One region of the Streptomyces sp. NPDC055140 genome, then DNA from elsewhere that is predicted to be linked to it. Evidence: riboswitches for the same ligand, from Rfam matches in the RefSeq annotation. Region 1 holds a riboswitch; each other region holds the start of a gene.

Evidence for each region. Region 1 has a riboswitch for cyclic di-AMP ahead of ACWFR4_RS25410 (M23 family metallopeptidase). Riboswitches for the same ligand answer to the same signal wherever they lie in the genome.
Region 2: it holds a riboswitch for cyclic di-AMP, as region 1 does, so the genes downstream of both, ACWFR4_RS26870 (transglycosylase family protein) here and ACWFR4_RS25410 (M23 family metallopeptidase) in region 1, are expected to answer to the same signal.
Region 3: it holds a riboswitch for cyclic di-AMP, as region 1 does, so the genes downstream of both, ACWFR4_RS12050 (M23 family metallopeptidase) here and ACWFR4_RS25410 (M23 family metallopeptidase) in region 1, are expected to answer to the same signal.
Region 4: it holds a riboswitch for cyclic di-AMP, as region 1 does, so the genes downstream of both, ACWFR4_RS30045 (C40 family peptidase) here and ACWFR4_RS25410 (M23 family metallopeptidase) in region 1, are expected to answer to the same signal.

What each region holds. Positions count from the first base shown of each region.
Region 1 covers NZ_JBSGTG010000014.1:76,856-83,785, reverse strand. The annotation lists gene ACWFR4_RS25425 (bifunctional acetate--CoA ligase family protein/GNAT family N-acetyltransferase) at 1-2,732, opposite strand, end outside; gene ACWFR4_RS25420 (HPr family phosphocarrier protein) at 2,910-3,191, shown strand; gene ACWFR4_RS25415 (GntR family transcriptional regulator) at 3,408-4,094, opposite strand; gene ACWFR4_RS25410 (M23 family metallopeptidase) at 4,376-5,164, opposite strand; cyclic di-AMP (ydaO/yuaA leader) riboswitch at 5,177-5,333, opposite strand; gene ACWFR4_RS25405 (M16 family metallopeptidase) at 5,530-6,915, opposite strand; gene ACWFR4_RS25400 (M16 family metallopeptidase) at 6,912-6,930, opposite strand, start outside.
Region 2 covers NZ_JBSGTG010000015.1:147,452-154,381, reverse strand. The annotation lists gene ACWFR4_RS26880 (FtsB family cell division protein) at 1-354, opposite strand, end outside; gene eno (phosphopyruvate hydratase) at 458-1,744, opposite strand; gene ACWFR4_RS26870 (transglycosylase family protein) at 2,059-2,739, opposite strand; cyclic di-AMP (ydaO/yuaA leader) riboswitch at 2,744-2,915, opposite strand; gene ACWFR4_RS26865 (transglycosylase family protein) at 3,085-4,071, opposite strand; gene ACWFR4_RS26860 (cytochrome P450 family protein) at 4,211-5,488, opposite strand; gene ACWFR4_RS26855 (nucleoside triphosphate pyrophosphohydrolase) at 5,560-6,552, opposite strand; gene ACWFR4_RS26850 (SurA N-terminal domain-containing protein) at 6,601-6,930, opposite strand, start outside.
Region 3 covers NZ_JBSGTG010000005.1:19,984-26,913, forward strand. The annotation lists gene ACWFR4_RS12040 (PrsW family intramembrane metalloprotease) at 1-482, shown strand, start outside; gene ACWFR4_RS12045 (aldo/keto reductase) at 496-1,440, opposite strand; gene ACWFR4_RS12050 (M23 family metallopeptidase) at 1,551-2,606, opposite strand; cyclic di-AMP (ydaO/yuaA leader) riboswitch at 2,618-2,764, opposite strand; gene ACWFR4_RS12055 (PP2C family protein-serine/threonine phosphatase) at 3,024-4,130, opposite strand; tRNA gene ACWFR4_RS12060 (tRNA-Met) at 4,330-4,403, shown strand; gene ACWFR4_RS12065 (tellurite resistance TerB family protein) at 4,455-4,910, opposite strand; gene mgtA (magnesium-translocating P-type ATPase) at 5,089-6,930, shown strand, end outside.
Region 4 covers NZ_JBSGTG010000018.1:108,856-115,785, forward strand. The annotation lists gene ACWFR4_RS30030 (hypothetical protein) at 1-28, shown strand, start outside; gene ACWFR4_RS30035 (ATP-dependent Clp protease proteolytic subunit) at 221-856, shown strand; gene ACWFR4_RS30040 (hypothetical protein) at 864-1,172, shown strand; cyclic di-AMP (ydaO/yuaA leader) riboswitch at 1,526-1,703, shown strand; gene ACWFR4_RS30045 (C40 family peptidase) at 1,707-2,180, shown strand; gene ACWFR4_RS30050 (DUF6328 family protein) at 2,288-2,845, shown strand; gene ACWFR4_RS30055 (ATP-binding protein) at 2,868-3,302, opposite strand; gene ACWFR4_RS30060 (helix-turn-helix domain-containing protein) at 3,578-4,459, shown strand; gene ACWFR4_RS30065 (DUF397 domain-containing protein) at 4,469-4,705, shown strand; gene ACWFR4_RS30070 (8-amino-7-oxononanoate synthase) at 4,689-5,849, opposite strand; gene bioB (biotin synthase BioB) at 6,050-6,930, shown strand, end outside.

The DNA of each region.
Region 1 (6,930 bases):
TGGGCGACGACGACGGGCTCCAGGGAGACGGCGACGACCTCGGGATGGTCGTCCACGAGCCGCGAGACCCGTTGCAGCACCTCTTCGAGCGCGGCCGTGTCGACCGGCGCGGAGCCGCGCCAGCCGAAGAGCAGGGGCGCTGTCTTGATGCCCCTGACGATCGACTGGGCGTCCCGGTCGGTGACCGGAATCAGCCGGTGTGCTGTGTCGCCGAGCAGCTCGGACGCGGCACCCGCGAGTCCGAAGGAGAGCACCGCGCCGGCGGCCGGGTCGATGACCGCGCGGACGACGGTGTCGACGCCGCGGGGTGCCATGGCCTGGACTACGGGCCGCAGCTCCTCGGGCTTGCCCAGCGTCTCGGACAGCTCTTCGTAGGCGCGGCGCAGCTCCTCCTCGTTCGCCAGGTCCAGGCGTACTCCTCCGAGGTCGGCTCGGTGGCGCAGGTGCGGGGCGGTCGTCTTGAGGGCGACGGGGTAGCCGAGGGTGCGCGCGGCGGTGGCCGCCTCGTCAGGTCCGGGGGCGGGCAGGGTCTGCCGTACGTCGATGCCGTAGCGGGCGAGGAGGGCGCGGGCGTCCTCGGGGGCGAGCTCGACGCCGCGCGGGTCGTCCTCCTTCGCGAGGAGCGCGGTGATGAGCTCGGCGGCGCCCGTCTCGTCGATGCCGTCATACTCGGGGACCTTGCCGGGCTCCGCCGCGTCGCGCCGCCACTGGGCGTACTTGACGGCTTCGGAGAGGGCGCGGACGGCGCGCTCGGCGGCAGGGTAGGCGGGGATGAGCGCGGGCGTCGGGGCGGGCTCATCCGTGGGCGGGCGTCCGGCCGGGGGGCCGCCGGGGGTCCTGGCGAGCGCGCGGGGGCCGGTGCTGGCGGCCGCGGAGAGCGCTTCGGCAAGGCCGCCCAGCTCCACGTGCACGACCAGGACGGGCTTGGTGGGGGTACCGGCCGCGGCGGAACTGAGCGCCTCGGCGAGCGCCGCGTCCTCGGCGGTCGACTCCCCCACCGCCGGCATCGCCGTGACGACGACCGCGTCGCACTTGTCGTCCGCGAGCGCCTCGGTGAGCGCCGCGTGGAAGTCCTCGGCGGACGCCGCGGTCGTCAGATCCCGCGGCGGCTTCGGCCGCAGGCCCTCGGCGAGGCAGACGTCGTACGTGAGGAGGCCCAGCGACTCCGAGTTCCCGAGGATCGCCACGCGGGGGCCCGGCGGGAGGGGCTGGCGGGCCAGCAGCAGGCCGGTGTCGACGAGTTCGGTGATGGTGTCGACACGGATGACACCCGCCTGGCGCAGCAGGGCGGAGACGGTGGCGTACGGCAGGCGCGTGGCGCGCACCGCGTGGCCGAGGGGCGCGATGCCGCTGTGCCGGGCGCCCTGCACCACGACGAGGGGCTTCGCGGCTGCCGTGCGGCGGGCGAGGCGGGTGAACTTGCGCGGGTTGCCGATGGATTCGAGGTACATCAGGGCGACGTCCGTGTCGGGGTCGTCGTACCAGTACTGGAGTACGTCGTTCCCCGACAGGTCCGCGCGGTTGCCGGCGGAGACGAACGTCGACACACCTGTCACTCCGGTCACGCCGCCGCCGCGCCGCTGGAGACGGGCGAGCAGCGCAATGCCGATCGCTCCCGACTGGGCGAACAGGCCCATGCGGCCCGCGCGCGGCATCTCGGGCGCGAGCGACGCGTTGAGCCGCACCTCGGGCGAGGTGTTGATGACGCCGAAGGCGTTCGGCCCGATGAGGCGCATGCCGTACGAGCGGGCCTGGCGCACCAGTTCGCGCTGGCGGGCGCGGCCTTCGCTGCCGGACTCGGCGTATCCGGCGGAGACCACGACGATCCCCTGCACGCCGCGCTCTCCGCACTCGGCGACGACTTCGGGGACGTACCGCGCGGGGACGGCGACGACGGCGAGGTCGACGGGCTCGGCGGCGTCGATGTCGTGCACGGAGCGGTGGGCGGGGATGCCGTCCAGGTCGCGCAGATCGTCGGGGAACGCCCTGTTCACGGCGTGGAGGCGGCCGGTGAAGCCGGCGTCGCGGAGGTTGTCGAGGACGCTGCGGCCGACTCCGCCGGGCGTGCGGCCCACGCCGATGACGGCGACGGATCCGGGGGCGAGAAGCCGGTGCACCGAGCGCGCCTCGGCGCGCTGCTCGCGGGCGCGCTGCACGGCGAGCGAGGCCTCGGTGGGTTCGAGGCCGAACTCCAGGCGGACGACGCCGTCCTCGAAGTGGCGCTTCTGGGTGTACCCGGCGTCCGTGAACACCTTGATCATCTTGGTGTTGGCGGGCAGCACCTCGGCGGCGAAGCGGCGGATCCCGCGCTCGCGGGCGACGGCGGCGATGTGCTCCAGGAGCGCGGACGCGACGCCCCGGCCCTGGTGGGCGTCCTGCACGAGGAAGGCGACCTCGGCCTCGTCGGCGGGAGCGGAGGCGGACATTCCCTGGGCGTTGATGCGGTCGTAGCGGACGGTCGCGATGAACTCGCCGCCCACGGTGGCCGCGAGGCCCACCCGGTCCACGTAGTCGTGATGGGTGAAGCGGTGGACGTCCTTGGCGGACAGTCGTGGGTATGGCGCGAAGAAGCGGTAGTACTTCGACTCGTCGGAGACCTGCTCGTAGAAGTTCGTGAGCCGCTCGGCGTCGTCGATGGTGATGGGCCTGATGCGCGCGGTGCCGCCGTCGCGCAGCACCACGTCTGCTTCCCAGTGGGCGGGGTATGCGTGCCGGTCCGACGGGGTCTGCATGGGCCAAGCGTACGGCGCGGCGGTGACAGTCGTACGGGTCGCGGCGCGAGCGGGCCGAAGGCACGCTATGAGGGCCGACGGGCGTGTGCGGGCGGTACGTAGGACCCACATCGGACACGTCCACCGGTGTGGGAGACTGGTCTAGACAACCGTGAGAATCCTGAAGGGCAGCATCACATGGCTGAGCGCCGCGTCAACGTCGGCTGGGCCGAGGGCCTTCACGCCCGCCCCGCCTCCATCTTCGTCCGCGCGGCCACGGCGGCCGGCGTCCCCGTGACGATCGCCAAGATCGACGGCACTCCCGTCAACGCCGCCTCCATGCTCGCGGTGCTCGGCCTGGGTGCCGGCGGCGGCGAGGAGATCGTCCTGTCCTCCGACGTCGAGGGTGCGGACATCGCGCTCGACCGTCTGGCCAAGCTGGTCTCCGAGGGGCTCGAGGAGCTTCCCGAGACCGTCTAGTACGGGCCGGTACGGGGTCGCCCAGCACTGACCCCTACCGGGTCTCTGGATTCTTGGGCGCTGTTTACTGCTCGCAGAAGATCGCGCCACATAAAGGGTCTGTTCGGATTTTCCGAGCAGACCCTTTTTCTTTCTGCGGACCTGTTCTCATAATTCCGGGGCAGCGAAAACAGAGCCCCTTGAAATGGGCCGCCCTCTTTGTATACGGCACCTCTGTTAATGCTGGAGCCCCACCGTGTTGACGGGATGTTGCGAAGTCCTCACACGGCCACCCGGGCGGGGGGCGCGCAACCGGTGAGCGACCGCGGCGCGCTCCGTGTGCTGCGCCGTGAGCGCCCGCGCGCGCTCCCCGTCACCGCGCGCCACGGCGTCCACGATCGCCCCGTGCTCGGCCCAGGACTCGGCGGGCTGCGCGGGCTGCTCGACGGTGTACATCCACGCGATCTTGTGGCGGAGCTGCGTGAGCATCGTGATCAGCCCCGGGCTGCCGGACGCCTGCGCCAGCGTCTCGTGGAACCAGCCGCCCAGCGAGCGCAGATCCTCGCTCTGACCTCGCCGAGAGCGCTCCTGACCCAGCCTGACCAGGCCTCGAAGCACCTTCAGGTGCGCCTCGGTGCGGCGCTGCGCGGCGCGGGCGGCGGCGAGCGGCTCGAGGAGCATCCGGATCTCCAGCTGATCCGCCGCCTCCTGCGTGGTGGGTTCGGCGACGCACGCGCCCGCGTGCCTGCGGGTGACGACGAAGCCCTCGGCCTCCAAGGTGCGCAGCGCCTCGCGCACGGGGACGCGGGAGACGCCGTAGCGGCGGGCGAGCACCTCCTCGGTGAGTCTGCCGCCACGCTCGTAGACACCGGAGACGATGTCGTCGCGGATCGCCGTGCATACCGAGTGCGCCGGAATGCGCATGAACCGACCTCCGCCTTAATCCCCGCGAAACGCGGTAGACAGTCGCTCGTACAGCGCGATTGAAGTCCGTTCAGCGCGCTTGCCCAGCGACTCTATTCCAGCGGACGCGAATTTCCGACGGCAGGCCGTAATCCATGGATATTTTTTGGACAGCGCCGCCGGCAACGAACGAGCCGGGCCGGTAACGAGCACGGCTGGTGACGAGCGCGGTCGGTAACGCCGAAAGCCCCGGCTCGGTTAGCCGGGGCTTTCGGTGCGTTGTCGCGAGTACGCGGCGAGGGTCAGACGTTGATGCCGTGCGAGCGCAGGTACGCGACGGGGTCGATGTCCGAGCCGTACTCGGGGCTCGTGCGCGCCTCGAAGTGGAGGTGCGGGCCCGTGACGTTGCCGGTCGCCCCGGAGAGGCCTATCTGCTGACCCGGGGTGACCGTCTGGCCGACGGAGACGCCGATGGACGACAGATGGCCGTACTGCGTGTACGTGCCGTCGTTCATCTTGATGACGATGTTGTTGCCGTAGGCGCCGCCCCAGCCGGCCTCCACGACCGTGCCCGCGCCCACGGCGTGGACCGAGGTGCCGCTGGCGGCGTGGAAGTCGATGCCGGTGTGGCTACCGGAGGACCACAGGCCGCTGCTGGCCTTGTACGCGGTCGACACGTACGAGCCGGTGACGGGCATGACGAAGGCGTTCAGTCGCTTGCGCTCGGCCGCACGGGCGGCGCGCTCCTTGGCCTCGCGCTCCGCCTTGGCCTTCGCCTCGGCCTTGCGCCGCTCCTCCTCGGCCTTCTTCTTGGCCGCGGCCTCGGCCTTCTCCTTCGCGGCGGCCTTGTCGGCGGCCTGCTGCTGGGCGGCGGCCTGCGCGTCGATCTGCTCCGCGAGGGAGTCACCGATGGAGATGGCCTTGGTCAGGCCGGTCTGCTCAAGAGACGCGTCGTCAGCGGCGAGGGCGGGGGCGGCGAGGCCTCCGATGACACCGGTCGTGGTGAGCGCGGCGACGCCGGCGACCTGCGCGGTGGTACGCGTGAGACGGCTCGGGCGACGGTGCTTCCCGGTGGCACGGGTGAACGCCATGGAGTGGCTGATCCTTTCCTTCCTTCTCGCCTACCGGGTTAGCTGACGGGTTCGGAGCAGGAAGGTCTCCTACGGACCCCCTTCAGAGAAGGGCGTCCGATTCACCCCAGGGACGGTGGGTCCCCGGCTCCCCCGGCTCGCGCCTTGGGGGACTCGGCGATGACTGTCCGGCGCCGCGGGCGCGGCGTACATCTGGCGGACAGCCGGACCGACGCTAAGCGGGGCATCTTTCAATCAACAAACGGAACCGGGCTTTTGTAGCGCATGCCACAGGGCAGACAGGCAACCACTGGTTCAATTCGGACATACAGGGGCCCCGGCGGTCATCTCATCCACCGGGGCCCCTCGTTGCACACCGGTCACGGTCAGCCCGTGACGACGGTCACCTCTCCGATGCCGAGCGCCCTGACGGGCTCCTCGATCTGCGCGGCGTCACCGACGAGCACCGTCACCAGACGGTCCATCGGGAAGGCGCTCACGACGGCCGCGGTGGCCTCCACGGTGCCCGTCGCGGCGAGCCGCCGGTACACCTCCGCCTGGAAGTCGTCCGGCAGGTGCTGCTCGACCTGGTCGGCGAGCGTCCCCGCGACGGCCGCGGCGGTCTCGAACTTGAGCGGGGCGACGCCCACCAAGTTCTGTACGGCCACGTCCCGTTCGGCGTCGGTGAGACCCTCCGCCGCGAGCGTGCGCAGCACCTTCCAGAGGTCGTCGAGCGCCGGACCCGTGTTCGGCGTGTCCACGGAGCCGCTGATGGCGAGCATCGCGACGCCCGTCCCGTCCGGCGCCGAGCGCAGCACCTGGGCGAATGCCCGCACGCCGTAGGTGTATCCCTTCTCCTCGCGCAGGACGCGGTCCAGGCGGGAGGTGAGGGTGCCGCCCAGGCAGTACGTGCCGAGCACCTGCGCCGGCCACACCCGGTCGTGCTTGTCCGCGCCGACGCGGCCGATCAGGATCTGCGTCTGCACCGCGCCCGGCCGGTCGACGATGACGACCCTGCCGGTGTCGTCGGCCGTCACGGGCGGTACGGGGCGCGGCTCGGCCGTGTTTCCCGTCCAGGCGCCCAGCGTGTCCGCGAGCAGCGCGTCGAGGTCGATGTCCGCGAGGTCGCCCACGACGACCGCGGTGGCCGTGGCGGGGCGCACGTGCCGGTCGTAGAAGGCGCGTACGGCCGCCGCGTCGATGGCCGCGACGGTCTCTTCGGAGCCCTGGCGCGGGCGGGACATGCGCGCGGTGGCCGGGAAGAGCTGCTTCGAGAGCTCCTTGGCGGCGCGGCGGCCGGGGTTCGCCGTCTCGTGCGGGATCTCGTCGAGCCGGTTGCGCACCAGACGTTCGATCTCGCTGTCCGCGAAGGCGGGTGCCCTGAGGGCGTCGGCGAGCAGACCGAGCGCCTTCGGCAGGCGGGAGACGGGGACCTCCAGGGAGACCCGTACGCCGGGGTGGTCGGCGTGCGCGTCGAGGGTGGCGCCGCAGCGCTCGAGCTCGGCGGCGAACTCCTCGGCGGCAAGCTTGTCGGTGCCTTCGGAAAAGGCCCTCGCCATGATGGTGGCAACGCCGTCGAGCCCGGCGGGTTCGGCCTCCAGGGGCGCTTCGAGATTGATCTCGATGGCGACGACCTGCTGGCCCGGACGGTGGCAGCGCAGCACCGTCAGGCCGTTGTCGAGGGTGCCGCGCTCGGGCGCGGGGAACGCCCACGGCCGCGCCGTGCCGGCCTGAGGCTGCGGGTGGAAGTCCATGGTCGCGAGCTCGGTCACTTGCCGGCCTCCTTG
Region 2 (6,930 bases), on a different contig from region 1:
AATCACCAGGTGGAGCCGGTCGCGGATCCGCTGCTCGGCGTACGAGTCGTCCTGCCAGCGTGCCTTCTCGTCGCGCAGCCTGTCGACCCTGCTCTGGGCCTCCTGCTGCCGGCGCCGGAGGTCGGCGATCTCCCCGCGCTGGGACACGTACTGCCTTATGGGGTAGGCGAGCGCGACGACCAGGGTGCACAGGACGAGGGCCAGGAGTGCCGCGCGGCCGGTGAGGCGGGAGCGGCGGGCCTGACGTCTGGTCTGGGAGCGGTAGACGCGCTCGGCGGTCTGCTCGCCGAGCAGACGCAGCCGGGTCGCGGTGGAGAACCGGTCACGGTCCCTGTCCCGGACTCTCCCGGCCATGTTCGCGCCTCCCCTTTACGTGCGTACGTCCCCGCACACGGTACGGGACCGGGTGCGGGGACGTACGTACGACGCTTCCTAAGGCAGTGCCTTAGGGGTGTGCTCAGCCCTTGAAGCGGGGAAATGCGCTGCGGCCGGCGTAGACCGCGGCGTCGTCGAGGATCTCCTCGATGCGCAGGAGCTGGTTGTACTTGGCGACGCGGTCCGAGCGGGCCGGGGCGCCGGTCTTGATCTGACCGCAGTTCACCGCGACGGCGAGGTCGGCGATGGTGACGTCCTCGGTCTCGCCGGAGCGGTGGGACATCATGCACTTGAAGCCGTTGCGCTGGGCCATCTCGACGGCGTCCAGGGTCTCGGTCAGCGAACCGATCTGGTTGACCTTGACGAGCAGGGCGTTGGCGGAGCCCTCCTCGATGCCGCGGGCGAGGCGCTCGGGGTTGGTGACGAAGAGGTCGTCGCCGACGATCTGGACCTTGTCGCCCAGCTTCTCGGTGATGACGTTCCAGCCGGCCCAGTCGTCCTCGTACAGCGGGTCCTCGATGGAGACCAGCGGGTACGCGGAGACGAGCTCCTCGTAGTACTCGGTCATCTCGGCGGCCGAGCGGGACTTGCCCTCGAACTCGTACTTGCCGTCCTTGTAGAACTCGGACGCGGCGACGTCGAGGGCGAGCGCGATCTGCTCGCCAGGGACGTAACCGGCCTGCTTGATGGCCTCGACGATGAGGTCGAGGGCCGCGCGGTTCGAGCCGAGGTTCGGGGCGAAGCCGCCCTCGTCGCCCAGGCCGGTGGACAGACCCTTGGTCTTCAGCACCTTCTTGAGGGTGTGGTAGACCTCGGCGCCCCAGCGAAGGGCCTCGGAGAAGGACTCCGCGCCGATCGGCGCGATCATGAACTCCTGGATGTCGACGTTGGAGTCGGCGTGCGACCCACCGTTGAGGATGTTCATCATCGGGACGGGCAGCAGGTGCGCGTTCGGACCGCCGAGGTAGCGGAACAGCGGCAGGTCGCTGGCCTCGGAGGCGGCGTGCGCGACGGCGAGGGAGACGCCGAGGATGGCGTTGGCGCCGAGCGAGCCCTTGTTGTCGGTGGCGTCCAGGTCGAACATCGCCTGGTCGATCAGGCGCTGCTCGGTGGCGTCGTAGCCGACGAGCTCCGGGCCGATCTGCTCGATGACGGCGAGGACGGCCTTCTCGACACCCTTGCCCTGGTAGCGGTTCGGGTCACCGTCGCGGAGTTCGATGGCCTCGAACGCGCCGGTGGACGCACCGGACGGGACAGCGGCACGACCGGTGCTGCCGTCGTCGAGGCCGACCTCGACCTCGACCGTGGGGTTGCCTCGGGAGTCCAGGATTTCCCGGGCTACGACGACGTCGATGGACGGCACGAGCATCTCCTTCTGGGATGTGACGCAACTACGCCGGGCCGCATGGTCCGGCAACACCTGAGCCTATCCGGCTCCGGGCACCGGCCAGCCGACCGACCGGCCCGTGGACAAAACCGAGAGCGAATTGTTTCCGAACGGAACAAAAAGTCCCGGCCGACAACGGACGAAAGCCCAGGACCCCTCACACACCAAAGCCCCGCCCCGGGCGCGACGGGGGAATGCGCACCCGGGGCGGGGAGTCCTTGGGGGGGGGCTGGTACCGGCCGTCCGCCGAAAGCCGGTACCCGAGCGGCCTGGGGGCTGCCGCTCTCCTCTATTACCTACTTGAGGTGGAGCTGCTGGCCCGGGTAGATCAGGTCGGCGTCCTCGACGATGTCCTTGTTCAGCTTGAAGAGCTTCACCCAGCCGCCCTTGGTGTGGTGCGCCTCGGCGATGGTGCTGAGGGTGTCGCCGGCCTTCACCTTGTACTCGCCGTCGCCCTTCTTGACCTTCTTGCCGGTCGAGGTCTCGACGGTCTTCTTCGACTCCTGCTTCGGGGCGGCAGGCGCCGTGCGCTCCTGACTGCGGGTGGTCGGCTGCTCGGCCTTGCGCTCCGGCTGCGGGGTGGCGGCCGGGGCGGAGCCGGTCGAGGCGGCGGACAGGCCCACGCCGCAGCTCGGCCAGGCACCCTTGCCCTGGCTGGCCAGGACCTTCTCGGCGACGGCTATCTGCTGCGCCTTGGAGGCCTTGTCGGCGGTGGAGGCGTACGCGGTGCCGCCGTACGCGGCCCACGTGGACGAGGAGAACTGGAGGCCGCCGTAGTAGCCGTTGCCCGTGTTGATCGACCAGTTGCCGCCGGCCTCGCACTGCGCGACCGCGTCCCACTCGGAGGCGGTGGCGGCGGAGGCGCCGGTGGCACCCATCAGCGGGACGGCGACAGCGGCACCGGCGACACCGGCGAGCGTGGCGACGCGAACGGCCTTGGACGGGCGGCGGTGCTTGCCCTTGCTGGAAAACAGCATCGAGAGATCCCCTCACCGACGCCTACGAGGTGAGCTGTCGGGTTCGGGCCGGATGAGTGCCCGGTCGCACGTCCTGCGTGCGACTTAACCCCAAGCCGGTCGTTCGGCCGTCTCTCGACGGCCGGGGCCGGCACTTACCTTGGGTCCCCCGCTCCTGCCTACGGCGCTTACGCGACGACTGTTCCCGTACGGACATTGGCAGGATTCGGCGTGACATCCGACGGGGCCCGCTGTGGCGAGCGGTGATGACCGTAAGCAGTGGATCGCCGGAATTTCAAAGACGATCAGGGCCTTTGAGACCCATCTCTCACTCTCACCAAAGCGGACATTAACCCCGAACTGCCGCTACTTTTCGCCCGATTCGAGCCCAAGATCCAGACTCTGACCAGGAAGGATGAGGTCGGGATCGGTGCCGACCGTCTTCTTGTTCTCGGCGTACAGAGCGGCCCATCCGCCGTCCACGTCATGGGTGTCGGCGATGTCCCAGAGATTGTCGCCGGCACGCACGGTATAGGAGCCTTCGTCCGCATTCGCTCCCTTGCGTCCGCTTTCGCCACCGCGCGAGGCGTGGCGGCCCGAGCCGTCGTCGGCGCGCGAGGAGCCCGCGGCGTCGTCCTCGGCGGCGTCACCGCGGTGCCGGCCGGAGGCGGGCGAAGTGGCGGAGTCCGAGCCGTCGGAGGCCTCCGACGAGGGCGTGCCGGAGGTCGAAGTCGAGCCGTCCTGGCCGGACTTGCCGCCCTTGGAGTCTTTTGCGGTGTTACCTGCGGTATCACCCGAGTCGTCGTGATTCTTCTCTCGGGAGTCACCCTTCGCGCCCGAGGACGCGGAGTCCGCCGGCTCGTCGCTCGCGTCGCCCTTCGCGGTGCCGCCGTTCGCCGCGTCGTCACTGCCGGAGTCGCCGGCGGACGCGGACGGGGTCGGCAGGGCCGCCCCGGGATCGACCTCGGCCGCCGCGTCGTCCGTCGTGAGGCCCGAGGTGACCGAGCAGACCGGCCATGCCCGCGGGCCCTGGTCGGCGAGGACCTTCTCGGCGACGGCTATCTGCTGCGAGCGGCTGGCCTGGTCGGCGCGCGGCGCGAAGTCGAGGCCGCCGTAGCCCTCCCAGGTCTCCTGTGAGAACTGGAGCCCGCCGTAATAGCCGTTGCCCGGATCGGCGCTCCAGGAGCCGCCGCTCTCGCACTCGGCGAGCTTGTCCCACGTGGCCGTCGACGCGGCGCTCGCGCTGGTCGCGCCGAGCAGGGGGATCGCGATGGCGGAGCCGGCCACGCCCGCGGCGACGATGAGCGCGGGAGCCTGGCGGGGGCGACGGTGACGACCGTTCCCGGTGAGCATGGAGGCGCCTTTCGGGGGCTCGGGGAATGCTGCGGCGGGTGGTGCCGCGATGACTGGTGAACGTAGCGGGAGTCGAACGCTTGTCACAAGTCGATGCAGCCGAGATCACGTGAAAGTCACAGTCTTGACGGGCTGTCAGTTACGGGGCTTTGTCCGGGCCTTCCTGATGCGGCGTGAACTCGACCGGAAGCGTGCGCAATCCCCGCATGATGAGCCCGCCACGCCAGCGCAAATCGGCAGGTTCCCCCGCGAGTCGCAGGTCCGGAAGGCGCGTCAGAAGCGTGGCGAGGGCGGTCTGTCCTTCCAGGCGCGCGAGAGGGGCGCCGAGGCAGTAGTGGATGCCGTGCCCGTATCCGAGGTGCTGATTGTCACGCCGGGAGAGGTCGAGGGTGTCGGGCTCGTCGAAGCGCGCCGGGTCACGGTCGGCGGCGGCGAGCACCACGAGGACGGGGTCGCCGGCTGCGATGTCCTGCCCGCCGACGGTCAGCGGCTCGGTCGCGAAGCGCCAGGTGGCGAGCTCCACCGGGCCGTCGTAGCGCAGGAGTTCCTCGACGCCGGTCTCCAGAAGCCCGGGTTCGGCGGCGCCGGGGACCAGCGACCGCTGGAGCCGCTCGCGCTGCTCGGGGTGGGTGAGCAGGGCGTATGTGCCGTTGCCGATGAGGTTGATGGTGGTCTCGAAACCGGCGAACAGAAGGATGAAAGCCATCGCCGCAGCCTCGTTCTCGGTGAGGTGCTCACCGTGGTCGGAGGCGCGGATGAGGCCGGAGATCAGGTCGTCGCCGGGCTCGTCCCGCTTGCGGTGGATGAGCTCGACGAGGTAGTTCCGGATCTTCTTCACGGCGCGGGCGACTCCGCCGCGCGGGCCCTTGCCGTGGCGGATCATCATGCCCGCCCAGTCCCGCAGGTCGTCCTGGTCCTCGCGCGGGACGCCCAGCAGGTCGCAGATCGCGTAGATGGGGAGCGGGAAGGCGAAGTCGTGGATGAGGTCCGCCTCGCCCTTGGCGGCGAACTCGTCGATGAGCCGGTCGGTCAACTCCTGTACGCGGGGGGCGAATTCGGCCACCCGGCGCGGGGTGAACGCCTTCGAGACGAGGCGGCGCAGGCGCGTGTGGTCCGGCGGGTCGATGTTGAGCAGATGAGTCATCAGCTCGGCCTTGCGCTCGCCCGGGATGCCGGTCTTGCCCTTGGCGTGGGCGGGCTCGTCGTGGTGTGCGGGGTTCTTGGACAGGCGCTGGTCGGCCAGCGCCTGCTTCGCGTCCGCGTACCGCGTGACCAGCCAGGCCTCGACACCGCTGGGGAGCGTCGTGCGGTGAACGGGCGAGTGCTCGCGCAGCCAGGCGTAGGCCGGGTACGGATCGGTGGCGAACTCCCAAGTGAAGAGTTCGGGAGCGGTGCGCTGCGCGGGCTTGTCGGTCACGCGTCGACGGTATCCGGCGCGGGGCGCCCCTCCGGCCGGACCCCACCGCCGACAGGTTCGGACGAAAGGCCCTAGGCCGGTCCCTCCGCGGCGCGGATCGCGTCCCGGTACGCCCGCGCCGCCGCCCGCAGCGCCGCTTCCGGGTCGACGCCGTCGGCCTCGGCGCGCAGGGCCAGCGCGAGCAGTTCGTAGCCGACGCCCTCGCCGGACGGGAGGGATACGTCGAGGCCGGCCGTGCGGACCCTCGACCCCAGCTTGGCCGCGAGCGCGAGGCCGGGCTGTCCCACCGGCACCCCGTCCGTGACGGACTCGCGCTGCTTCTCCACGGCCTTCGTGCGCAGCCAGTGCTCCTTCACGTCCTCCGGCGTGAGCGCCGTGTCGTCGCCGAAGACGTGCGGGTGGCGGTGGATGAGCTTCTCGACGATGCCGCCGGCGACGTCGTCCACGGAGAACGCCTCGTCCCCTTCCTCACCGGAGGCCTCCTCGGCGATCCGGGCGTGGAAGACGACCTGGAGGAGCACGTCCCCGAGCTCCTCGCGCAGCTCGTCCCGGTCGCCGTCCTCGATCGCCTCGACGAGTTCGTACGCCTCCTCGATCGCGTACTTCGCCAGGCCCTTGTGGGTCTGCTGCGAGGACCACGGGCACTCGCGGCGGATGCGGTCCATGACCTGGACCAGGTCGAGGAGGCGGGCGCCCGGCAGGTCGTAGGAGGCCGGGAGCAGTTCCAGGTCGGGCATCGCGACGCGGCCCGAGCCGGCGAGCGCGGCCAGGCCGTCGGTCAGGCGGCGGTCGCCCTCGGCGGTGGCGACGATCACGACGGTGCGGCCCCCGGCACAGGCGTCGACGAGCTCGTGGGCCGTCGGCGCCGCCTCCCGCACCTCGATGCCGGCCTCCCGCAGATATGGCAGCTGCGGGTGCGCGGCGTCGGCGCACAGCACCTCGTCGGCGGCGTGCAGGAGCTGCCAGGCCGACCAGGACAGCAGGCCGGGTGCGACGCGGTGGCTGGTGGTGAGCAGGATGATGCGGCCGGTCGGGGCGGCGGCGGGTGCGTTCTCGGCGTTCACGCCTCGAACGTAACCCAGGCCGCCCGCCGCGCCCCAGGGCGAGAGGCCCTACGCCGTCTGCTCGTCCCCCGTCTTCGGGGACGTGACCTCGCGTACCCACGGCGTCTTCGCGTCGGCGCGGCCGTGGCTCTTGGCGATGTCCCAGGTGCCGTAGCGCGGGTTCAGGTCGACGTTCAGCTCCTTGGAGGCCTGGTCGAGCGCCTTCCAGAAGGGGGCCTGGTCGCTCTCGGACTGGGACTGCATGTTCGCGCCGACCTTCTGGGCGAGGCCCATGACCTCAAGATCGGTGCGGGCGCTGTCCGTGATGCGCTCGGGCGCGATGTTGTACTGCTCGAGCAGGGCGAGCCGCATCTGCCGGACGCCGCCGGCCTGCTGCGC
Region 3 (6,930 bases), on a different contig from region 1:
CGCTGTTCATGATGCCCGCGTTCGGGCTGCTGACCTGGCTCGCGATCGGGACCCGCCAGCGCGAACTGCGCACCGTGCGCTCCGAGCTGCCCGCATACGCGGCGGCCGGCTGGGTCGGCCCGGACGAGCCGTTCGCCCTCGGCTCGATGCGCGCCCGCCGCCTGGCCCGTGAGTTCGCGCAGCACCACGGCGGCAAGGAGACGGCCAAGGTCGTCGCCCAGTACCAGCAGTACGCGACGTCACTCGCGCTCCTGCGCCACCGCGGCCGGCGCGGCCGGGCCGGCACGGACTACGTCGTACGGGAACGGGAACTGCTCGACGAGCTGTGGGCGCGACGCCACGCGGCCCGCCCCGCCCTCGCCTACGCGGCCCGCGCCACCGCACGGCCCGTGTGGGTGCCGCCGATGTACGCGGGCCCGGTGTACGCGGGGCCGGTCGCCCACTTCCCCGCCCACAACGCCCACAACCCGTACCGCTACTGAGAACGCCTCCGGATCAGGCGGACGCCTCCGTGAGCTTCGAGAGCTCCGCGTCCGTCAGCTCCAGGTCGGCCACGGCCACCAGTGCCGGCAGCTGCTCCACGGTGCGGGCGGACGCGATCGGCGCTGCCACCGTCGGGCGGGACGCGAGCCAGGCGAGGGCGACCGTCGCGACCTCGGCGCCGTGCGCCTGCGCCACCTCGTCGAGGGCTTTGAGGACGCGCACACCGCGCTCGGTCTGCAGGTGCTTGCCCGCGCCCGCGGCCCGCGCGCTGTCGACCTCGGCGCCCGGCCGGTACTTGCCCGTGAGGAACCCGGCCGCCAGGGCGTAGTACGGGACGGCCGCGAGGCCGCTGCGCGAGGCGACCTCCTGGAGCCGGCCCTCGTAGGTGTCGCGCGAGACGAGGTTGTAGTGCGGCTGGAGGGCCGAGTAGCGGGCGAGGCCCTCGCGGTCGGAGAAGTCCAGGGACTCCTGGAGGCGCTCCGGGGTCAGGTTCGACGCGGCGATGGCGCGCACCTTGCCGGCCGTCACCAGCTCGTCGAGGGCCGCGATGATCTCCTCGACCGGCACGGACGGGTCGTCGAAGTGCGTGTAGTAGAGGTCGATGTAGTCGGTGCCGAGGCGGCGCAGGGACTCCTCGGCGGCGGACTTGATGGTTTTCGCGGACAGGCCCTTGAAGTCGGGGTGGGCGCCCACCTTGGTGGCGATGACGACATCGGAGCGGTTGCCGCGCGCGGCCAGCCACTTGCCGATGACGGTCTCGGACTCGCCGCCCTTGTTGCCCGGGACCCACGCCGAGTACGAGTCGGCCGTGTCGACGAAGTTGCCGCCCGCGGCGACGTACGCGTCGAGGACGGCGAAGGACTGGGTCTCGTCGGCGGTCCAGCCGAACACATTGCCGCCGAGGGAGAGCGGGAACACCTCGAGGTCTGACGAGCCAAGCTTGCGAAGAGAAGTCATGGCCTGCCAGAACACCGATATGGATCAAGATATTCCGGGCATGGCGGACCGGCGGTCCTGACGTCGGGGGGTTGCCGTCAGGACCGCCGGGGTGCGGAGGTTTACGAGCCTCAGATCGTCAGGCCGTTGGAGCGAAGCCACGGCGCGGGGTCGACCCCGGTCGCCTGGCCGCCGGGGTGAACCTCCAGGTGGAGGTGCGGCCCGGTCACGTTGCCGGTGGCGCCGACACGGCCGATGACGTCGCCGCTGGTCACCTTCTGGCCCGCGCTGACGTTGAGGGACGACTGGTGGCAGTACCAGAGCTCGGTGCCGTCCGGCAGCTCCAGGACGGTGCGGTAGCCGTACGCGCCCGCCCAGCCGGCCTCCTTGACCGTGCCGGAGTGGATCGCCTTCAGCGGCGTACCCGTCGGAGCGGCGAAGTCGAGACCCGTGTGGTAGCCGGAGGACCACATCGAGCCGGGCTGACCGAAGGTGCCGGTGATCGTGTAGGAGGCGACCGGCAGCGTGAAGCTCTTGGCGAGCTTGGCGAGGCGCTCGGCCTCGGCCTTCTTCTTCGCGGCCTCCTCCGCCGCCTTCTTGTCGGCGGCGGCCTTGGCCTTGGCGGCGTCCTGCTCCTTGCTGGCGTCCTCGGCGGCCTTCTTCGCGGCGGCCTGCTCGGCGGCCGCGGCCTCGGCGTCGGCGGCCTGGTTCTGCTGCTGCTCGGCCTGCTGCATGATGCGGGCGCGCAGGGCCTCACCGGCGGTCGTGCCCTGCTGGGCGTCCGCGGTGGTGATACCGGCGCCGGTCAGCGGGGTCGCGTTGGTGCCGGACTCGTCGGCATCTCCGGAGACATCGGATATCAGCGCGCCCACGCCGGGCAGCGACTTGGCGTCGGGCAGCGAGTCCTTGACGGCCGAGAGGTCGGGCATCGAGATGTGTACGGGAGGCTTGCCGCCCTGCGCGGTGGCGATGCCGCCCGCGCCGACGGCCGCGATCACGCCGACACCGAGAACGGTGGAGCTGCGCGCGAGACCACCGCGCTGCTTGGCCACGCGGTGCCTGCCGCGTACGGGACGGACGGACTCCTCGGTGGGGTTCCACTCGTCCCAGGTCCGCTCGTCCGTTTCGCCGAACTCTTCGTCGATCGGCGCGTAGGAGAACTCTGGGGCAGGCCGGTTTGACGCCACTGGGGCGCGCTCCTTTCCTTCCTTCTCGCCTACCGGGTTAGCTGACGGGTTCGGAGCAGGAAGGTCTCCTACCGACGCCTTCCGCAAGGAAAGGACGTCCGATTCACCCCAAGTTGGTGGTTCCCCGGCTCCCTTGCGGGATTAGGCGCGTGCGCACGGAGCCATCTCTTGTGACGGCTGGGACGACCGCGCTGCGTTATCGAACGTTAATAGACACCGGGGCCCGATTCCAAGCCGTTCCGACTGATCGTTAACGCCTTTGGCCTGGACTTATTGGGGCACGAGCGGGCGGAATCGGGCGAGTTGACCCGACGTCGGAACGGGCCATTCATCTGACGGTTTGTCAAATGTTATGCGCAGCGACGCTGTTCGACTACATAAGGTGATGACGGCACTCACCGCTGCTTCACGGCCGCTTCACGGCCGCCTCACCGCGAGCAGTGCCATGTCGTCCGTCGTGCCGCCCCCGGTGTGCCGGCGGACCTCGGCGGCGAGCGCGGCCAGCAGCGGATCGGGCCCCGAGAACATCCGCCCCGCGAGCCGGGCCGCCGGGTCGTAGAAGGTGCCCTGCGCGTCACGCGCCTCCGAGAGACCGTCGGTGTGGAGCAGCAGCGTCGCCCCGCTCGGGAACTCCGTCTCGGACGCGCGGTCGGGCCAGGTGCCGAGGTCCCCCATCCCGAGCGGCAGCGCGGGCTCCGGCGCCGACAGGACCTTGAGCGCCCCGTCGCCGCCCAGAAGCAGGGGTTCCGGGTGGCCGCGGTTGATGACGCGTACGAGACCGTTGCCGTGCGGGATCTCGGCGAGCACGGCCGTGGTGAAGCCCTCGAACTCGTCGAGGCCGTTGCGCCGCATCCCCTCCCGCGCGAGTGCCCGTTCCAGGCGCTGCGCGACCGCCTCCAGGGTCGCCTCCTGCTCGGCCGCCTCCCGGAACGCGCCGATGACGACGGCCACGGCGGACACCGCGCCCATGCCCTTCCCGCGCACGTCGCCCACGACGAGCCGCACGCCGTGCGGGGTGTCCTGCACCGCGTACAGGTCGCCCCCGATGAAGGCCCCCGCCTCGGCGGCCTCGTAGCGGGCCGCGATCTCCAGGCCGCCGATGCGCTCGGCGGGCTCGGGCAGGACGGCGCGCTGGGCCGCCTCGGCGATCTGGCGCACGGAGGTGAGCTGCTCGCTGCCGCGCCGTACGACGCGGTTGATGACACAGGCGAGGACGGCGACGGTGGCGACCGTGACGAGTTCGGTGATCGAGTCGCTGTTGTAACTGCGGGTGTATCTGAGGTGCACCCCCAGTACGACGGCGACGGTAGCGAGGCCGGTCAGGAAAGTGCCGCGGGCCGAGAAGAACGGGGCGGCGACCAGCGGGGCCGCGGTGAACAGGGGCACGCCGGTGAAGGTCGACAGGGTGACGTAGTCGTAGATCGCCCCGGCCACGATGAGGAGCGCGGGCAGCAGACGCACAAGGAACCGGGCCCGGGACAGGTCCTGGCCTCTCTCGCGTCCGCGTCCTCCTCGCTGCCCCACCACTCGTCTCCCGCCACCGTCCGCGTCGGTCCCGCGTCTGCGCACGTCATCGGGCCCCACCCCAGACTTCCCCCCGGACAGGCGGCGGGCGACCTGGTGGGACCGACCGGGTGAAAGGGGTCCCGGGCGGCGGATCACGGAACCCTGGGCAACCGATTCGCGTTCTGTCGCCGCAATGGCGTAGAGTCGTGTTTACCGACGCGGGGTGGAGCAGCTCGGTAGCTCGCTGGGCTCATAACCCAGAGGTCGCAGGTTCAAATCCTGTCCCCGCTACTGAACACCGAAGGCCCGGAACCAATGGTTCCGGGCCTTCGGTGTATCCCCCTACAGGTCGAACTCGTGCGGCGGCAGGTCGAGCATCAGGCAGGCCTCGCGGACGACGGCCTGCTCGGTCTTGTCGAAGTCGCCGTCGGCGCCGCCGATGACGATGCCGATCTGGATGACCGCGCGCGCCTCGGCGGGCTTCTTCTTCGCCTTGGCGATCTCCTGGAGGACGCTGACCTTGCCGAAGTCGAAGTCGGCGGTCAGCTTGTTCAGGTTCGCGTCGAAGCGGCTCTGGAGCTGGTCCGCCGGGAAGTTCTGCAGCACCTCGTTCGTGGAGATGAGCTGGGCCACACGGCTGCGCTCGGCCGGGTCGACGTTCCTGTCGGCCGCGGCGACCAGCGCGCACATCGCCATGCTCGCGTCACGGAAGGCGCCGCTCTTCAGGTCGTTCTTCTTCGCCATGAGCTGCGTCTGCATCGTCGACGCGGACTCCTTGAAGCGATCCCACAGGGCCATGACTCTCCTCGTTCGGCGTGTACTGATCTTCTACAGCTCTGTAGAAACTAGCGGGGAGCGGCAAAAGTTCCGCCCCTAAACTGAAGGCCTGAACCCTCTGCCGGGGAGCCTTTCCTGGTCCGATGAACGGGAGAAGACGCCGGTGCCGACACCCGAGAAGCCCTGACGGCGCCCGAAAGTGACCGACACCGCCCCGGCCCGCGTCGCCGCCCCGTCCTCAGCCCGTACGACCCTCCAGCTCCTGCGCTCCCTCGACAGCGGCCCGCGCGGCCTCACCGAGGCGGAGGCCGAGCGGCGCCTGGCCCGGCACGGCGAGAACGTCCTGCCGGGTACGCGCCCCCTGTCCTGGCCCCTGCTCGCCGCCCGCAGCCTGCGCGACCCGTTCACCGTCGTCCTGCTCTGCCTCGGCCTCGTCTCGGCGACCGTCGCGGCCTGGGGAACCGCCTGCGTGATCCTCGTCCTGGTCGCCGTCAGCTGCTGCCTGCGCTCCGCGGGCGAGCACCGCGCGGACAGCGCCATGGCGGGCCTGCGCGAGCTGGTCGCGACGACGGCGACCGTACTGCGCCGCCCCGGCGCGGACGAGACCGCCTCGCCGGCCGAACACGAGCTCCCCGTAAGCCAGTTGGTGCCCGGCGACGTGGTGCGGCTCGGCCCCGGCGACCTGATCCCCGCCGACGTACGCCTTCTACGGGCACAGGGCCTGACCGTGCAACAGGCGGCGTTCACGGGGGAGTCCGTGCCGGCCGACAAGCGTCCCGTGGACCTGCCCGCGGACGGCGAGTCGGCGCATCTGTGCTTCCAGGGCGGCAGCGTGGCCTCCGGGAGCGCGAGCGCCGTGGTGCTCGCGACGGGCGCCGACACCCGCTTCGCCGCCGCCCACCGCACGGTCGGCGCAGGGCGCGGGGCGAGCGCGTTCGACCGCTCGGTGCACGGCATCTCCTGGACCCTGATCCGCTTCATGCTGCTGACGCCGCCGCTGGTCCTGATGGCCGGCGCCGCGCTGCGCGGCCGGGGCCTGGAGACCCTGCCGTTCGCCGTGGCGGTGGCCGTCGGGCTCACCCCGGAGATGCTGCCGGTCATCGTCACGACGGCGCTCGCCCGCGGCTCCGCGCTGCTCGCCCGCACCCACGGCGTCATCGTCAAACGACTCCCCGCGCTGCACGACATCGGCGCCGTCGACATCCTCTGCGTCGACAAGACGGGCACCCTGACCCAGGACCGCCCGGCCGTCGACCCGGCCCGCACCGACCCCGACGCCCTGCACTGGGCTGCCGTCTCCGCCTGGTGGACGCTCCAGCTCGCCGACCTGCCGACCGCGGACGCGCTCGACGAGGCGGTCATCACGCAGGCTCTCGCACAAGACCCGGCCTTCACCGAGGCGTACGACGGCATCACCGCCCTGCCCTTCGACCCCGTACGCCGCCTCGCCACCGCCGTCGTCCGGCGGCCCGGCACACTCGGCACCGTCACGCTCGCCGTCAAAGGCTCCGTGGAGAACGTCCTGGAGCGGTGCGCCCTCGACGACGCCGAGCGCGCGAGCCTGCTCGCCCGGGCCGCGGAAATGTCCGGCGACGGGCTGCGGCTCCTCGCGGTGGCGACCGCCGAACGCCCCGCCCGGCACCGCCCGGGGATCCTCCCGCGCCCTCCAGGCAGTGAGGGAAGCACCGCCGACGAACGCGGCCTGACCTTCACCGGCTTCGTCGCCTTCACCGACGCCCTCGTGCCGACCGCCGCGCAGGCCCTGCGCGACCTGGGCGAGCGCGGCGTCACGGTCAAGGTCATCACCGGCGACCACCCCGGCACCGCGGCCCGCGCCCTGCGCGATCTGGGCCTCGCCCCCGGCGACATACACACCGCGGACGCCCTCGACGCGCTCACGGACGAGGAACTGACCCGCCTCGCCCGCCGCACCACCGTCTTCGCCCGCTGCACCCCCGCCCACAAGGCGCGCATCGTCACCGCCCTGCGCGCCGGCGGGGAGACGACCGTCGGCTTCCTGGGCGACGGCGTGAACGACCTT
Region 4 (6,930 bases), on a different contig from region 1:
GTCCAGGTCGGACGACGGCGACCGGTAGCCACGACACAGGAGAACGGAGCAGGGGGTCGGCCGGCGCCTCGGGCGCGGGCCGGCCCCTTTTCGCGTTTCTCGCAGCCTGAGCCCTCCCTTTCGCGTTTCTCGCACCCTGAGCCCTACTCGACCATCCGTACGTCCTGTACATTTTTTACAGAAGCAGCGACAGAGTTCCGCGCTCACGGAGGCATGTGCCATGAACCGACCTTCCGCCCGCTACGTCCTGCCCGAGTTCACCGAGCGCACCTCGGCCGGGCACCGCACCCTCGATCCGTACTCCAAGCTCCTGGAGGAGCGGATCGTCTTTCTGGGGACGCCGATCGACGACATCTCCGCGAACGACGTGATGGCGCAGTTCATGCACCTCGAGTACGCCGCGCCGGACCGGGACATCTCGCTGTACATCAACTCCCCCGGCGGCTCGTTCAGCGCGATGACGGCGATCTACGACACGATCCGGTTCGTCAGCTGCGAGGTCGAGACCGTGTGCCTCGGGCAGGCCGCCTCCGCCGCCGCCGTGCTCCTGGCGGCCGGGACGCCGGGGAAGCGGGCCGTGCTGCCCGGCGCGCGCGTGGTGATCCATCAGCCGGGGCTGCCCGAGCCCGCGCAGGGCCAGCCGACCGACCTGGAGATCCAGGCCCGTGAACTGGTACGCATGCGCGCCCAGCTGGAGGAACTGCTCGCGCGGCACACCGGGCAGAGCCGCGAGCGCATCGGCGCCGATATCGAGCGGGACACGATCCTCCGGGCCCAGGACGCCGTCGAGTACGGGCTCGCGGACCGGGTCATCGACAACCGTAAGACGTCCGGTTCGGCCCCCGGCGCCAGGTGAGCCGACGATGCTGCCGCCCGAACTGCCTCCGCTGCCCGCACTGACGCGGGCCGAGTGCGAACTCCTCGACCGCTATCTGGAGGTGGTCGATCTGCTCGGAAGGATCAACCCGGCCAGGAGCGACCACACGTACGGCGGACTGCGCGCCGCTCAAGCGCTCGTCGGCAGGGCGACGGCTCTCAGGGACGCCCTGACGCTCATGCATCAGCGGGGCGAGAGCGAGGTCCACGCGACGACGCTGGCCCAGGCTTTGCGGGTCCTGGACGGAGAAAGGAGGTCACAACGGGTCACAGTGCCGCCGGAGCCGGTCAATTGACGGTGCATTCGAGACCGAAGCGGTCGACGCGAACCGTCCGGACCCGGGCCGAAACGGACCAGAAGAGGTACCCACATACGGAGTAGCCGGTACTCGCACATGCGAACCGGAAGAGTTGCGCGGAACGCCTACGCAGAGTCCGGGATTCCGCCTTCCGCTGCTGGTGCGGGCGTCGCCGGGACCCCCGCGCCGGGGTGGAAAGGTGTGCTGTCCACCCGAACAGGTCAGTCGTGAGGACACTCACTCAACGCCGATTCGGCGCTGCGTTCGCGCCGTTCGTGCGTGAAGATCCCTTCCGACGACAAGCCCCCGCCGCCGCGGCGGGGCGGTCCGTGCGGACGCCGAGTCCTGCCGCCGTACGGATGCCAGGTCGACAGAAGTGGATCGGCAGGAGTGGAGGACCCGAGCACGACGGGCCGCCGGAGCTGTTTTCCGGGCCGGCCCTTGGGGTGAAGCCGCACATCGCGGCCGGGCAACTTCGCCAGCCCGAATCCGACAGGTCATCCTTCACAGGCGGCTGACGAAGGGTTGCGCATGACTGCGCTCAATCGTGTCCCGTCGCTGCTCGCCCGGGCCGGAACCGCCTCGGCCCTCACACTCGCCGTAACGGGTGGCAGCCTGCTGGTCCCCGGAGCCGCGCCCGAAGCGGAAGCCGCGCCACCGGCGACGAAGGCACTCCAGATCGCGGCCTCCAAGAGGGGAAGCCCCTACCGGTGGGGCGCCACTGGGCCGCACACATTCGACTGCTCGGGCCTGACGCTCTACTCGTTCAAGGCTGCGGGAAAGAAGCTGCCCCGCACCGCCGCCCAGCAGTACAACAAGACCCGCCATGTCTCCGCATCCCATCGAAAACGCGGTGACCTGGTCTTCTTCCATTCGGGTTTCGGTGTCTACCACGTCGGCATCTACGCCGGGAAGGGAAAGATCTGGCACTCGCCGAAGACCGGTGACGTGGTGCGACTCCAGCGGATCTGGACGAAGAGCGTCTGGTACGGGCGCGTGCGCTAGCGCCGCCTGACGGGTCCCCGGGCGCCCTGGGGACCCGTCAGGCGCCGGAGAGTACTCACATCCGCCCCGTCCGCCTCGGAACCGCGCGATGGGGTACTCGTGGTCGTATGGACGAGGACCGAACGGCAGGCGACGACGACGCCCCACGCGCCCCGGGCCCGCCGAGCGGAGGCCTGGACCGGCACGAGACGCCGCTGGAGCGCGCGGACCGGAACTTCGGCGAGCTGCTCCAGGAGCTGAGAGTCACCCAGACGGGCGTGCAGATCCTCTTCGCGTTCCTGCTGACGCTGGCGTTCACTCCGCGGTTCCCGTCGCTGGACGCCATGCAGCGCGCGACCTACATCGCGACGCTGCTGCTCGCGGTGCTCGCCGCCGCGCTGTTCACGGCGCCCGCGGCGCTGCACCGCGCGCTGTTCCGGCGCGGTGCCAAGCCGCAGATCGTGCAGATGTCCTCGCGGCTCGCCACGGCCGGCCTGAGCGTTCTGGTGCTCGCCCTGACCGGGTCCGTGCTGCTCGTCGTGGATGTCACGGCGGGGCGGGCGGCGGGGATCGCGGCGGGGGCGGGAACGTTCGCGGTCTGTGCGGGCCTGTGGGGTGTGCTGCCGCGTCTGGTGCGGCGCTCGCTCACCCGGGCGCAGAAGGGGACGGACACTGCGTCCCCGTAGCCGCCTTCTTACCTGCCGGCCTTCACACCTGTTGGACAGGGACCGTCCACGGCAGGGCGATCCATACGGTCTTGCCGCCTTCGGGGGCGGGCCTGACCGACAGGCTTCCGCCGCACTCGACGGTCAGCCAGCGGATGATCACCATGCCGCGCCCGTTGTCCTGCTGAACGGCGGCCGGGAGCCGCTTCGGGTAGCGCGGGTGGCTGTCCGTGACGCCGATGCGCAGGTGTTCGTCGCGCTCCAACTGCACGTCGACCTTGAAGACGGGCGACTGTCCGCGGGTGTGCATCACGGCGTTCGTGGCGAGTTCGGAGACGATGAGCCGGACCGTGTCGGCGGTTTCCGCATCGCGCGGCATGCCCCATTCGGCGAGTACGTCGCTGACATATGTGCGGGCCGAGGAGACCGAGGCGGGATCGCTCGGCAGAGTGACGGATGCTTCCTGGTGATCTGCCATGGCGACGTCGTCCCTTTTTTCGCCGGGGCCTGAATCCGACACATCGCGGATGACTCGAGGCGACCCCCGGACTGGTGCTTCGCGCCAGAGTGCCATTCCCACCCGGCCGGTGGAGCCGATCCCCCGAGATATGCATATATCTGTCGCTCGAAGCGGTGAACTCTGCCTCGGTGGACCGCATTTGGGCGTACGCCGCCTGCTTCCTCTACCGTCGGCTCAGAACACCGATCCGCCGGGCCGGAAGGAGCCGGGCCGCACAGGTCCGAGGAGACAGGATGAAACACGGTCCGGCGGTGCGCCGCCGCAGGCTCGGCGCGGAGCTGCGCGCGCTGCGTGCCCGCGCGGGGCTCACAAGTGGCGAGACGGCCCGGCTCGTCGGCTGGCACCAGTCGAAAGTGAGCCGTATCGAGACCGGGCGCAGCGGCGTGAAAGCGTCGGACGTGCGCCTCCTGCTCGACGCGTTCGAGGTCGCGGACCCCGGCATACGGGATCTGCTGGTCGCGCTGGCCGGGTCGGGGGACGACGGCGGCCAGCACTGGTGGCACGCCTACCGGGGTCTTCTACCGCCCGCCTACCGGGACTTCATCAGCCTGGAGTCGCAGGCGTGCCGGGTCAGAACGGTCGAGACGTCCGTCGTGCCGGGCCTCCTCCAGACGCCCGACTACGCGCGTGCGGTGACCAGGGCCGCGCTCGGCGGGCTGCCGGACGGGCAGGTCGACGCCCTGGTCGAGGTGCGGATCGCCCGGCAGGACGTGCTGCGTTCCGCGTCCCCGCTCCGGCTCAGCGCGGTGCTCGACGAGGCGGTGCTGCGGCGCCCGGTGGGCGGTCCCCGGGTGATGGGGGAGCAGTTGCGTCATCTGGCTGCCATGGCGAAACTTCCCCATGTGCGGCTTCAGGTATTGCCGTTCGCCGCAGGGGAGCATGTCGGACTAACCGGCCCTTTCGTTGTGTTCTCATTTCCGAACACTTCTGATCTGGACGTAGTAGTTCTCGACCATTTGACGAGTAGCCTCTACCTCGAGCGGAAAGAAGACCTCAAGGCGTACACGGATGCCTTCGACACCCTTCGGATCCACGCCCTTTCGCCCGGGGACTCGTTGGATTTCATCGCCGGGATCGCCGGAGCGCACCGCCCTCCGGACAGTGAACGCACGTAAGGAGGCACCATGTCAGCACTGCCTCGGTACGTACCATCCGCCGCGGTTCCCAGCACCTCTCTGCGCGACGCGCCATGGCGGCGAAGCAGCCGAAGCACCGGAATGAACAACTGCGTCGAGACGGCCCCGCTGCGCCGCGGCCCTTCGGCCGGACTGCTCGCCGTGCGCGACTCCAAGCGCACAACCGGACCCGCCCTGCTGTTCTCGCCCTCCGCGTGGGAGGGGTTCCTCAACTCCTTGCGGTGAACGCCGAGTCGGGAGCGTTGCGGCTGATCACCCGTACGGTCTGGGCGATTTGATCGTCGGTCAGGTCGGCGCGGGCGGTCAGCCGCAGACGTGAGATGCCGTCAGGCACCGACGGGGGACGGAAGCAGCCGACGGCGAGGCCGGCTTCGCGGCAGTCCGCCGCCCAGCGCACCGCCTCCTCGGGGGACGGCGCGCGCACGGAGACGACGGCGGCGTCGGGCCGTACGGCCTGGAGCCCCTGGGCCGTGAGCAGTTCGTGCAGCGAGGACGCCACGGCGCGGGCCCTTTCGGCGCGCTCGGGCTCGCGGCGCAGCAGGCGCAGGGCCGCGAGCGCGGCGCCGGCCGCTGCGGGCGCAAGGCCCGTGTCGAAGATGAACGTCCGTGCGGTGTTGACGAGATGGTCGATCACCCGGGCCGGACCGAGGACGGCGCCGCCCTGGCTGCCGAACGACTTGGAGAGGGTGACGGTGACGACGGTGTCGTCGGCGCCCGAGAGCCCCGCCGCCTGCGGCGCGCCCCTGCCGCCGTCGCCGAGCACGCCGAGCCCGTGCGCGTCATCGACGATCAGACCCGCCCCGAACTCCCTTGCCACTCCCGCGAGTTCAGCCAGTGGAGCGGCGTCGCCGTCCACCGAGAAGACGGAGTCCGACACGACGACGGCCTGCCCCTGATGCGTATCGAGGGCCTTGCGGACGGCGTCGGGCTCGGCGTGCGGGACGACCTGCGTCGCGCCGCGGGCGAGCCGGCATCCGTCGATGAGGGAGGCGTGGTTGCTCGCGTCCGAGACGATCAATGAGCCGTGCGGGGCGAGAGCGGTCACGGCCGCGAGGTTGGCGGCGTAGCCGGACGACAGGACGAGCGCCGCCTCGAAACCGCAGAACTCGGCCAGTTCGCGCTCGAGTTCGGCGTGCAGCTCCGTGGTGCCCGTGACGAGCCGCGAGCCGGTGGCGCCGCCACCCCAGCGCAGCGCCGCGTCCGCCGCTCCCCCGGTGATCTCGGGGTGGCGCGTGAGGCCGAGGTAGTCGTTGCTCGCGAGATCGAGGAGAGGGTTCGAGGCGGGGCGGGGGCGCAGGGTGCGGACGAGTCCGGCGCCGCGGCGCACGCGCTCCTGCTCGTCGATCCAGCCGAACGGCGATCCCGCCATGTGAGTCCCTCCGACGGCCGTGTCGCGACCGGTTCTCGAGTGGAGTGTGGTGTCCCGTGCCCGGTGCGTCTTTGTAGGCAGCGCACAGACACTAGCGGGACATCCAGCCACCCAGGGTGTGGCAATACCCACACGTCGAACCGGCAGAGTTGTCCGAAGCCTCCTTGGCCTGAGCAGGGGACGTAAGCCAGGATCGGGCCATGGACCTGCTGAACACGCTGGTGGACAAGGGGCTGCGGCGCGAGCTGCCGAGCCGCGAAGAAGCGCTCGCCGTTCTGGCGACTTCCGACGACGAACTGCTCGATGTGGTGGCCGCGGCCGGCAAGGTGCGGCGGCAGTGGTTCGGCCGGCGGGTGAAACTCAACTATCTGGTCAACCTCAAGTCGGGCCTGTGCCCCGAGGACTGCTCGTACTGCTCGCAGCGGCTCGGGTCCAAGGCAGAGATCCTCAAGTACACGTGGCTGAAGCCCGACGAGGCATCGAAGGCCGCGGCCGCCGGTGTCGCGGGCGGCGCGAAGCGGGTCTGTCTGGTTGCGTCCGGGCGCGGCCCGACGGACCGCGACGTCGACCGTGTCTCGGAGACCATCGGCGCGATCAAGGAGCAGAACGAGGGCGTCGAGGTGTGCGCCTGCCTCGGTCTGCTCTCCGAGGGCCAGGCCGAGCGGCTGCGCGGCGCGGGCGCCGACGCGTACAACCACAACCTCAACACCTCCGAGGGCACGTACGGCGACATCACGACGACGCACACCTACGCCGACCGCGTCGACACGGTGCAGAAGGCCCACGCGGCCGGCCTGTCCGCCTGCTCCGGGCTCATCGCGGGCATGGGCGAGAGCGACGAGGACCTGGTCGACGTCGTCTACTCGCTGCGCGAACTCGACCCGGACTCGGTGCCGGTCAACTTCCTGATCCCCTTCGAGGGCACGCCCCTCGCCAAGGAGTGGAACCTGACACCGCAGCGCTGCCTGCGGATCCTCGCGATGGTCCGCTTCGTCTGCCCCGACGTCGAGGTGCGGATCGCGGGCGGGCGCGAGGTGCACCTGCGCTCGATGCAGCCGCTGGCGCTCCACCTCGCCAACTC